DNA from 3 places in the Cupriavidus sp. USMAHM13 genome. Region 2 is predicted to be linked to each of the others. Evidence: predicted binding sites of a transcription regulator. Region 2 holds the regulator's gene; each other region holds the start of a gene.
What was found. Region 2 encodes sigma-54, which starts transcription at its own class of promoters, with help from an activator protein. Its sites were predicted from a motif close to TGGCANGNAANCTGCTTT; they were not measured.
Positions count from the first base shown of each region.

Region 1: BKK81_RS27350 (isopenicillin N synthase family dioxygenase) is a predicted target of sigma-54. The motif match lies at 1,456-1,473, and genes of this name have one in related genera.
Region 3: urtA (urea ABC transporter substrate-binding protein) is a predicted target of sigma-54. The motif match lies at 1,547-1,564, and genes of this name have one in related genera.

Region 1 covers NZ_CP017752.1:2,056,155-2,059,425, forward strand. Annotated here, with positions in the region: gene BKK81_RS27340 (isopenicillin N synthase family dioxygenase) at 1-61, opposite strand, end outside; gene BKK81_RS27345 (ABC transporter substrate-binding protein) at 76-1,101, opposite strand; gene BKK81_RS27350 (isopenicillin N synthase family dioxygenase) at 1,750-2,748, shown strand; gene BKK81_RS27355 (helix-turn-helix transcriptional regulator) at 2,797-3,271, opposite strand, start outside.
Region 2 covers NZ_CP017751.1:948,585-951,855, forward strand. Annotated here, with positions in the region: gene ptsN (PTS IIA-like nitrogen regulatory protein PtsN) at 1-91, opposite strand, end outside; gene hpf (ribosome hibernation-promoting factor, HPF/YfiA family) at 476-826, opposite strand; gene BKK81_RS04310 (RNA polymerase factor sigma-54) at 876-2,351, opposite strand; gene lptB (LPS export ABC transporter ATP-binding protein) at 2,452-3,246, opposite strand.
Region 3 covers NZ_CP017751.1:1,841,066-1,844,336, forward strand. Annotated here, with positions in the region: gene cyoB (cytochrome o ubiquinol oxidase subunit I) at 1-194, shown strand, start outside; gene cyoC (cytochrome o ubiquinol oxidase subunit III) at 197-841, shown strand; gene BKK81_RS08110 (cytochrome o ubiquinol oxidase subunit IV) at 842-1,195, shown strand; gene urtA (urea ABC transporter substrate-binding protein) at 1,617-2,873, shown strand; gene urtB (urea ABC transporter permease subunit UrtB) at 3,009-3,271, shown strand, end outside.

The DNA.
Region 1 (3,271 bases), on a different replicon from region 2:
CGGCGCTGCGCGGCGCGCCCGGCGCGAGGGCATCGGTGAGGTCGAGGATGGGAAGGGCCATGGCGTGTCCCTCCCTCAGGCCTTGAGGCGGCGCTCGGCCGCGGCGGGCAGGAACTGCTCGCTCCAGATGTCGGCCGGGGCCGGCGCCGACTTCAGGCCGAAGGCGCCGGCAGTCTCGTCTAGGGTGGCCTGCAGGCGCGCGGTGGTGGCCGCGCCCCAGCCGTCGCGCCGCGTGTCGGGGGTCTTCATGGTGCCGTCGACGATCAGGCGCAGGCGCTCCAGTTCGAGCGTCTCGTCGGCCAGCGGCTCGCGCGCCTTGACGGCGGCGGCGCCGGCCTTGGGATCGGCGATGGCATCGAGCCAGCCGCGCGTGGACGCCTTGACGAAGGCGCGCAGGACCTCCGGCTCGGCCATGGCGCGGCGGTTGGCCACCAGGCCGTTGCCGTAGGACTTCATGCCGTAGTCGGAGAAGCGGAACACGGTCAGGTGTTCGGGGCCCATGCCGCGCGCCTTGAGATTGAGCAGGCCGGTGAAGAAGAAGTAGGCGGCGGCGTCGAAGTCGCCCTTGGCGAAGCGCGTGTCGCCGAGGTCCGGCGCGACGTTTTCCCACTGCACCCCGGCCGCGTCGAAGCCCTGCGCCTTGGCGAACACCGGGAACAGCTTGCGCGAGGCATTGAAGGGCTGGCCCAGGATGCGCTTGCCGGCCAGGTCGGCCGGGCGGGCGATGGGGCCGCCCTTGCGCACCAGGATGGCGTTGGGGTTCAGGTCGTACTGGATCGCCACCGCCTTGAGGGCGGCGGACGGGTTGTTGACGTTGAACTCGATCATGCTGGCCAGGTCGGCCGAGGCGCAGTCGTAGGCGCCCCCGGCCACCAGGCTGATGGCCGAGGACGAGCCGTTGCCGGTATCGATGGTGAGGTCCAGGCCGGCTGCCTTGTAGTAGCCGCGCTGCTGCGCGAGCAGGAAGCCGGCGCCGGAGGCTTCCACCTTCCAGCCCAGGTTGAACTTGAACTTCTGCTGCGAGCCGGTGGCACGCACGAACGGCGTGGCGGCTAGCAGGGCGGTCGCGCCGGCGGCGCGTAACAGGGAGCGTCGTTGCATGGTGGTCCTTGCCCTCGTGGCGAATGACGGTCGGTCACCGGTGCGGCCGCCGGAAGCGGCATGGCATGCGCGGGGTCGCGCGGCGGCGGGTGGCGGCGTCGCACCTCGTTGGAGCAATTTCCGGGCGGCGGGGCCGCTGAACGCTTCTACTCCTGCAGCGTTTTTGCAGGAACCGTGCCATGGGGTGAAGCGGCGAGCCGGCGGCGCGCTGATGGTGCGCTGATGGTGCGTGGATGCTGCGCCGCCGGCCGGATTGGTGCGGGCCGCCTGCTGCATGCACCGGCTGGCGGCGCCGGCGAGGTGGCGTGGCGCCGCGGCGGTGCGCGCCATGGGCGCGAACGGCGCGCCGGGCGCTGGCCCGGAACCTGCTTGATCCCGGGCAAGAGTAGAAGCGTTCACCAGCCGTGTGCATGCCGGGCATGCGACGGCAGGCCGGGAATTGCTCTTGCGGTCCGCGCGCCGCGAACACTGTGTTCGCCGCCGCCGGGGCCCGGGGGCGATGCGGCCGCGCTGGCGGGACGCTGCTCCCGGTACCCGGTCGGCCGGCGCTGCGCGGTCCGGCCATCCTCATCCCGTACCAGGAGAATCCACATGAACGAGACCACCGCCATCCCCGCCGTTTCCCTTGCCACCGCCGATGCCGACGCCATGACCGCGGCAGCGGCGGGCTCGGCCCTCGCCGAGCTGCGCAAGGAGTCGCGCATGGGTGCCATGGGTTCCGAGACCCATGCGCGCGAGATCCGCCGCATCGACCTGTCCGACTTCGCGCGCCGCAAGGCCGAGATCGCCGACCAGCTCTGGCAGGCTGCCACCGAGGTCGGCTTCTTCCAGGTCGCCAACCACGGCATCGATCTCGCACGGGTGCACGAGGCCTTCGCCATGACCGAGCGCTTCTTCGCCCTGCCCGAGGCGGTCAAGGCGCGCCACCCGCTCAAGAAGGCGCTCAATGCCGGCTGGGAGAGCAAGGCCCAGGTGCGGCCGTCGACCGGCACGCCGGACCAGAAGGAGTCCTACCAGATCACGCGCCCGCACATGGACGGCTTGTGGCCGGGCGAGGAAGCCCTGGCCGGCTTCCAGTCCACCCTGCTCGCCTTCGAGGCGCAGTGCTGGGAGGTAGGCATGAAAGTGCTGTCGTGCTTCGCCGACAAGCTGGGCTTCGACAGCGACTTCTTCACGCGCGCGCACGCGCCCGCCTCGCCCGAGTACCAGAGCACGCTGCGCCTGCTGCACTACTATGCGATCCCGCCCGAGTACCAGGACAAGCTCGGCCTGTGGCGCGCCGGCGCCCACACCGACTTCGACTGCCTGACGCTGCTGTTCCAGCGCACCGGGCAGGGTGGCCTGCAGGTCTGCCCGGGCAAGGAGATGGAGGCGCAGCAATGGACCTCGATCGAACCCGACGAGACCGTCATCACCTGCAATATCGGCGACATGCTGATGCGCTGGAGCGACGACCGGCTGCCTTCCAACTTCCACCGCGTCAGGAATCCGGCGCCGCACGAGTCCATGGGTGCGCGCTACAGCATCGCCTTCTTCTGCCAGGCCAACCGCGATGCCATCATCGCGGGACCGGCCGGCAAGTACCCGCCGATCAGCGCGGGCGACTACCTCAAGCAGCGCGTCAGCGCGAACTTCAAGGCGTACTGAAGGCGCCGGAAATCATGGCGCCGCGCCTGGCATCGCTCGCAGCATCGCTCATGGCACCTCACCGGCGGCGCTGACGCGGTAGACGCAGCGCCGCGCGCCGGCCAGCAGATGCTCCTCGCGCTCGACGCGCGCCTGCGCGCCGAGCACCTCGCGGAACACCTGCAGCTCGGCGCGGCAGAAGCCCTGGCAGGTCTGCGCGGCGGCGCAGATCGGGCAGTGGTCTTCGATCAGCAGCCAATCCTCGCCGTCGCGCTCGACCCGTGCCATATAGCCTTCCGCCTCGCGCAGCGCGGCGAGCCGGCGCACGCGCTCGGGCAGCGTGGCCTCGCCGGCGCAGGCGCGCGTGTAGTCCTCGCGTGCCTGCTGCTCGCGCTGCCCGATCAGCTTGTCCAGCCCGGCTTCGCCGAACAGTTGGCGGATCGAGCCGATCAGCTGCACCGTGAGCTGGGCGTGGGTGTCGGGAAAGCGCGCCTGCCCGGCCGCGCTCAATTCCCATTCCTGGCGCGGGCGCCCGGCGCCGGCC
Region 2 (3,271 bases):
GTCCGGCCTGTTCGAAGACGCGCTTCTTGCTGGTGACGCTGACGTCGAGTGTGATGTTGCCTGGCGGCAGCAATTTGGCCAAACGGTTCATGGCAGGTGCGCAGGGATTCCAGATAAGCGGCCCGGTGCGCTGCGCGCCCGGCCGGGTCAAAGAGGCGGAATATCCGCTCGCTCCGCCGGTCGGGCGCCGGCATGCGGAGTATCGGACCATTATAGAGCAGCCCGCCCGCCTTCTTGTGCGGCGCGCAAGCCGCGGTCCCGGCGGTAGCGGCGACTCATGTATTGGAGAGCATACACTGCGTCGCGCCACTTGCGAACTCCCCCGGACGAGGGCGTGTACGGGGCGTGCACGCGAGCCGGTCCGCCAAAAGCAAAAAACCGCGCTGATGCGCGGTTCGTGGTCTGGCCCTTGTGCTGGTGGCCGACGGGCGGCCTCAAGGCAGATCAGGCAGATTGTTCTTATTGTTTTCTCTGGCTATTGCTGCATCTGTGCGGCAGCCATCTGGTACTTCACGGATTCCCGGTCGTGGCTCTGCACGCGGTCCTTGTACCGGATGACCTGACGGTCCAGCTTGTCGACCAGTGCGTCGATCGCCGCATACAGGTCTTCGTGGTGCGCCTCGACGAAGATGTCCTTGCCCTTCAGATGCAGATTGATTTCCGCGTACTGACGCCTGTCCTTTTCCTTGTGGTTGTCGACAGAGAGCAGCACGCTAACGCCGATGACTTGATCGAAATGCCTGACGATACGCTCCAGCTTCGTTTCCACGTACTCACGCAGGGGTGGCGTGATGTCCAGGTGGTGTCCACTGATCTTGAAGTTCATAGCGCTTCTCCTTCTGAAAGAGCCACACCAGGCAGGCGATGCGGCTCGGCTACAAAGACTTGCGGAGATTGACTGCCGGGATCTTCAGCGCTTCTCGGTACTTGGCGACCGTCCGGCGCGCCACGACGAAGCCCTGATCGCCCAGCAATTCGGCAATTCGGCTGTCGGACAGGGGATTCTTCGGGTCTTCGGCTCCTATCAGTTGCTTGATCAAGGCTCGGATAGCCGTTGATGAAGCAGCGCCGCCCGTTTCCGTGGACACATGGCTGCCGAAGAAGTACTTCAGCTCGAAAGTGCCCATGGGGGTGGCCATGTATTTGTTAGTCGTCACCCGAGAGATGGTTGACTCGTGTAATCCCAGTGTATCGGCAATCTCCCGCAAAACCAAGGGGCGCATCGCAATTTCACCGTGGCTGAAGAAGTTCTTTTGACGCTCGACAATGGCCTGTGCGACACGCAGGATGGTGTCGAAGCGCTGCTGGATGTTCTTGATCAGCCAGCGGGCTTCCTGCAGTTTCTGCTGCAGGCCGGCGGCACCGGATTCGCCCTTGGCGCCGCGCAGGATCTGCGCGTACATGTCGTTGATGCGCAGGCGCGGCATCACGTCGGGATTGAGTTGGGCGATCCAGCCGCTGCCGCTCTTGCGCACGAACACGTCGGGCACGACGAAGTCGGCCTGCGGACGGTTGTAGGCGTGGCCCGGATACGGTGCCAGCGAGCGGATCAGGTCATGTGCTGCCTTCAGCGCCGTCTCGTCCACCTGCAGCGCCTTCTTCAAGCGCGTGTAATCGCGCGCGGCCAGCAGTTCCAGGTGGTGGTTGACGATGCCCAGCGCCAGCTCGCGCTGCGGATGCGACAGCCGCCGCAGCTGCAGCGCCAGGCATTCGGCCGCATTGCGCGCTCCCACGCCGGGTGGATCGAAGCTCTGCAGCAGGGCCAGCATGGCCTGCACTTCCTCGATCTCGAACTCCAGCTCTTCGGGCAGCTCTTCGCAGATCTCCTCGAGCGTGGCGCTGAGGTAGCCGTCGTCGTCGAGCGACTCGATCAGGAAGATGGCCAGGCCCTTGTCGCGCGCCGAGATCTTCAGCGGCGCGAGCTGTTCCATCAGGTGCTCGCGCAGGGTCGGCTCGGCGTCGCGCAGTTGCAGCGGCGCCTTCTCGTCTTCGTCGCCCTGGGGGCGACGCGCGAAGTCGTCCAGGCTCCAGTCGCTGCCGTAGTCGTCGGCGCCGTCGCCGAAGCGCTCTTCATCGCCGCCGCCCTCGTCGCTGCGTGCCTCGCCATTGCCCTGCGCTTCGGCCGGGGCCGGCGCGGGTGCGCTCTGCACGTTGATGCTGCCATCGGCGGCCACCCGCAGCGGGCTCTCGATCCAATCGTTTTCGCGCTCGAGCAGAGGGTTTTCGATCAGGGCCTGCTCGACTTCCTGCTGCAGTTCGAGCGTGGAAAGCTGCAACAGCCGGATCGACTGCTGAAGCTGTGGCGTCAGTGCGAGATGCTGGGAAAGGCGGAGCTGAAGCGAAGGTTTCATGCGGCCTATTCTATGCCCATCCGCAGCGCGATGGAACGAAAATTGCTAACGTTCCTGCCGCTTTGTCGCGGTCCCGCGCCGGCGAGGCGCGGCCACCGCATCACATGCGGAAGTTCTCGCCCAGGTAGACCCGGCGCACCGATTCGTTGGCGATGATTTCCTGCGGGCGGCCCTCGGCCAGCACCGCGCCCTCGCTGATGATGTAGGCGTGGTCGCAGATGCCCAGCGTCTCGCGCACATTGTGGTCGGTGATCAGCACGCCGATGTTGCGCGCCTTGAGGAAGCTGACGATACGCTGGATCTCGCCCACCGCGATCGGGTCGACACCGGCGAACGGTTCGTCGAGCAGGATGAAGCGCGGGGCCGAAGCCAGCGCGCGCGCGATTTCCACGCGCCGGCGCTCGCCGCCCGACAGAGACAGCGCGGGATTCTGGCGCAGGTGGGCGATCTGCAGGTCGTCGAGCAGCGCGTCCAGGCGGCGCTCGATCTCCTGCGCCGACAGCGGCTTGCCGTCGACGATCTGCAGCTCCAGCACCGCGCGGATGTTCTCCTCGACGTTGAGCTTGCGGAACACCGAGGCCTCCTGCGGCAGGTAGGACAGGCCCATGCGCGCGCGCTCGTGGATGGCCAGGCCGCTCAGGTGCAGGCCGTCGAGCACGATGTCGCCTTCGTCCAGCGCCACCAGGCCGACGATCATGTAGAAGGAGGTGGTCTTGCCGGCGCCGTTGGGCCCCAGCAGGCCGACCACCTCGCCGCTCTTGACGTCGAGCGAGACGTCCTTGACCACCGTGCGCGAGCCATAGCGCTTCTTCAGGTGGCGTACCGTCAGCGTGCTGCCGCCGGCGGACTGGCCGTTGCTGGCGGTGGCGGCGGGGGCGGTCTGGGTATCGGTCATGAGGGCAGTGCGTTGGGAGCGCCTG
Region 3 (3,271 bases), 890 kb from region 2:
TCGGTGCCTTCAGCCTGGTGTTCGGCTTCGCCCTGACCTGGCACATCTGGTGGCTGGCCATCGTCGGCCTGGTCGGCATGATCGTCTCCTTCATCGTCCGCAGCAACGACGACCACATCGACTACTACGTGCCCGCGAAGGAAGTCGAAGCCGTCGAAGCGCGCCATTTTGACCGTCTCGCGTCGCAGGCCTGAACATGTCGACCCAAGTCCTAGACCGTTATCCCGCGCACGCCGCCCCCGCGGCGCATGACCACGCGCACGACCACGACCACGCCCACCACGACACCGCCGGTAACACGGTGTTCGGGTTCTGGGTGTACCTGATGACCGACTGCATCATCTTCGCCGGACTGTTCGCCGCTTTCGCGGTGCTGCGCGGCGAAGTGGCGGGCGGCCCCTCGGGCAAGGAACTGTTCGAACTGAACTACGTCCTGGTCGAGACCTTCCTGCTGCTGTTCTCGAGCCTGACCTCGGGCATGGCGATGGTGGCCCTGCACAACGGCCAGAAGGCCCGCCTGCAGTTCTGGCTGGCCATCACCTTCCTGCTGGGCGCGGCCTTCATCGGCATGGAAATCAACGAGTTCCATCACCTGATCGCCGAGGGTGCCAGCCCGCAGCGCAGCGCCTTCCTGTCGTCCTTCTTCACGCTGGTCGGCACCCACGGCCTGCACGTGGCCAGCGGCCTGCTGTGGATGGCCGTGCTGATGTGCCAGATCGCCAAGAAGGGCCTGACGCCCACCATGAACAAGCGCCTGGCGTGCTTCGCGCTGTTCTGGCACTTTCTGGACATCGTCTGGATCGGCGTGTTCACCGTGGTGTACCTGATGGGAGCGATGTAAATGGAACACAGCAACGTCTCCGCCGGCCACGGCAGCCATGCCGCTGGCGGTGCCAGCCACGGCAGCGTCAAGTCCTATGTGATCGGCTTCGTGCTGGCGGTCATCCTGACCGTGATCCCGTTCAAGATGGTGATGGACGGCTCGGCCGCCCCGTCGACCATCCTGGTGGTGATCCTGGCGCTGGCCGTGGTGCAGATCCTCGTCCACATGGTCTACTTCCTCCACCTCGACCGCTCTTCGGAGCAGCGCTGGAACGTGATCGTGCTGGCCTTCACCGCGCTGATCCTGCTGATCGTGGTGGCAGGCTCGCTGTGGATCATGCACAACATGAACGTCAACATGATGGCGCATTGAACGCCGCGTGCCGCCCGGCGGCACGCGATGTTCCGATGTTCCGACCAACGGGCCCTGCGGGGCCCGTTTTTCTTGGTTGCCGCGCCGGCCGCGTTGCCCCTGGCGCGCCGCCTTGGCGCATGGCCGCCGCACCTACGCCCGATCGTGGTTCACGCCGCACGCGCGGCGCCCGCGCTGCGCCCTTGGCGCCGGCATGCCTGGCGCTTCACCCGTGCGCGCCATGCACCACTCTGCCTCATGCACGCCGATGGTGCGCAGCGTCGCTGCACGCCGTTGGTGCGCCGCCCTGACGGGCGCCCGTTCCACGCCCCGCCGCCGCGCCGGCCGGGCCACCGCACGCGGCGATGGCCTTGGCACGCTAGTTGCAGAACCTGCACCCGGAGTTCGCTGTTCCACAACACACGACAATCTGGGAGCTGCAATGAAACGACGCAATATGCTGAAGCTGACCGCGGTGGCCGCGGCGGCGATGATCGGGTCCAGCACGCTGGCACTGGCGCAGAGCAAGGAGCCGATCAAGGTCGGCATCCTGCACTCGCTGTCCGGCACGATGGCGATCTCCGAGACCTCGCTGAAGGACGTCGCGCTGATGACCATCGATGAGATCAACAAGAGCGGTGGCGTGCTGGGCCGCAAGCTCGAACCGGTGGTGGTGGACCCGGCCTCGAACTGGCCGCTGTTCGCCGAGAAGGCGCGCCAGCTGATCAGCAAGGACAAGGTGGCGGTCACCTTCGGCTGCTGGACTTCGGTGTCGCGCAAGTCGGTGCTGCCGGTCTACGAGGAACTGAACTCGCTGCTGTTCTACCCGGTGCAGTATGAAGGCGAAGAGATGTCGAAGAACGTCTTCTACACCGGCGCGGCGCCCAACCAGCAGGCCATCCCGGCCGTCGAATACCTGATGAGCAAGGAGGGTGGTGGCGCCAAGCGCTTCTTCCTGCTCGGCACCGACTACGTCTATCCGCGCACCACCAACAAGATCCTGCGCGCCTTCCTGAAGAGCAAGGGCGTGGCCGACTCGGACATCGAGGAGGTCTACACGCCGTTCGGCCACAGCGACTACCAGACCATCGTCGCCAACATCAAGAAGTTCTCGCAGGGCGGCAAGACCGCGGTGATCTCGACCATCAACGGCGACTCCAACGTGCCCTTCTACAAGGAACTGGGCAACGCCGGCCTGAAGGCCAAGGACGTGCCGGTGGTCGCCTTCTCGGTCGGCGAAGAAGAGCTGCGCGGCATCGACACCAAGCCGCTGGTGGGCCACCTGGCCGCGTGGAACTACTTCATGTCGGTCAAGAACCCGACCAACGATGCCTTCCGCAAGGAATGGGCGGCCTGGGTCAAGGCCAACAACCTGCCCGGCGGCGACAAGCGCGTGACCAATGACCCGATGGAAGCGACCTACGTCGGCATCCATATGTGGGCCCAGGCCGTCAAGAAGGCCGGCAGCACCGATCCGGACAAGGTGCGTGCGGCCATGTACGGCCAGACCTTCAAGGCGCCGGACGGCTTCACGCTGACCATGGGCGACAACCACCACCTGTACAAGCCGGTGATGATCGGCGAGGTGCGCGGCGACGGCCAGTTCAGCGTGGTGTGGAAGACGCCGAAGCCCATCCGCGCCCAGCCCTGGAGCCCGTTCATCTCGGGCAACGAAGGCAAGCCCGACAAGGTGATGTAAGCGGGGGAGGAGGGCGGCGCCACGCGCCGGCCCCTCCGATCGTACCGCCATGTCCGCGCATGGCGGCCTGGCCGCCACCGGACACCCCCGGAGGAGGCCGGCCGTCCTGCCATCCGTCGCCGACCACAGACCATCATGCTCCGAACCGCATTCCAGTCCGCCGCCTCCCGCCTGCGCGCCGCGCTGGCCGCCGCGCTGCTGCTCGCGGTGCCGCTGCTGCACGCCGCGCCGCTGACGCAGGACGACCTCAAGCCGCTGGCAGGGGACGATTTCGACGCCAAGAGCGCCGCCATCGCCGCGCTCGCCAAGGCGCCGGCCGCGCAGGCCGGCCCCATCCTCAAGGCGCTGCAGGACGATTCGCTGCAATACGCCCCCGGCACCGGCATGGTGATCCAGGA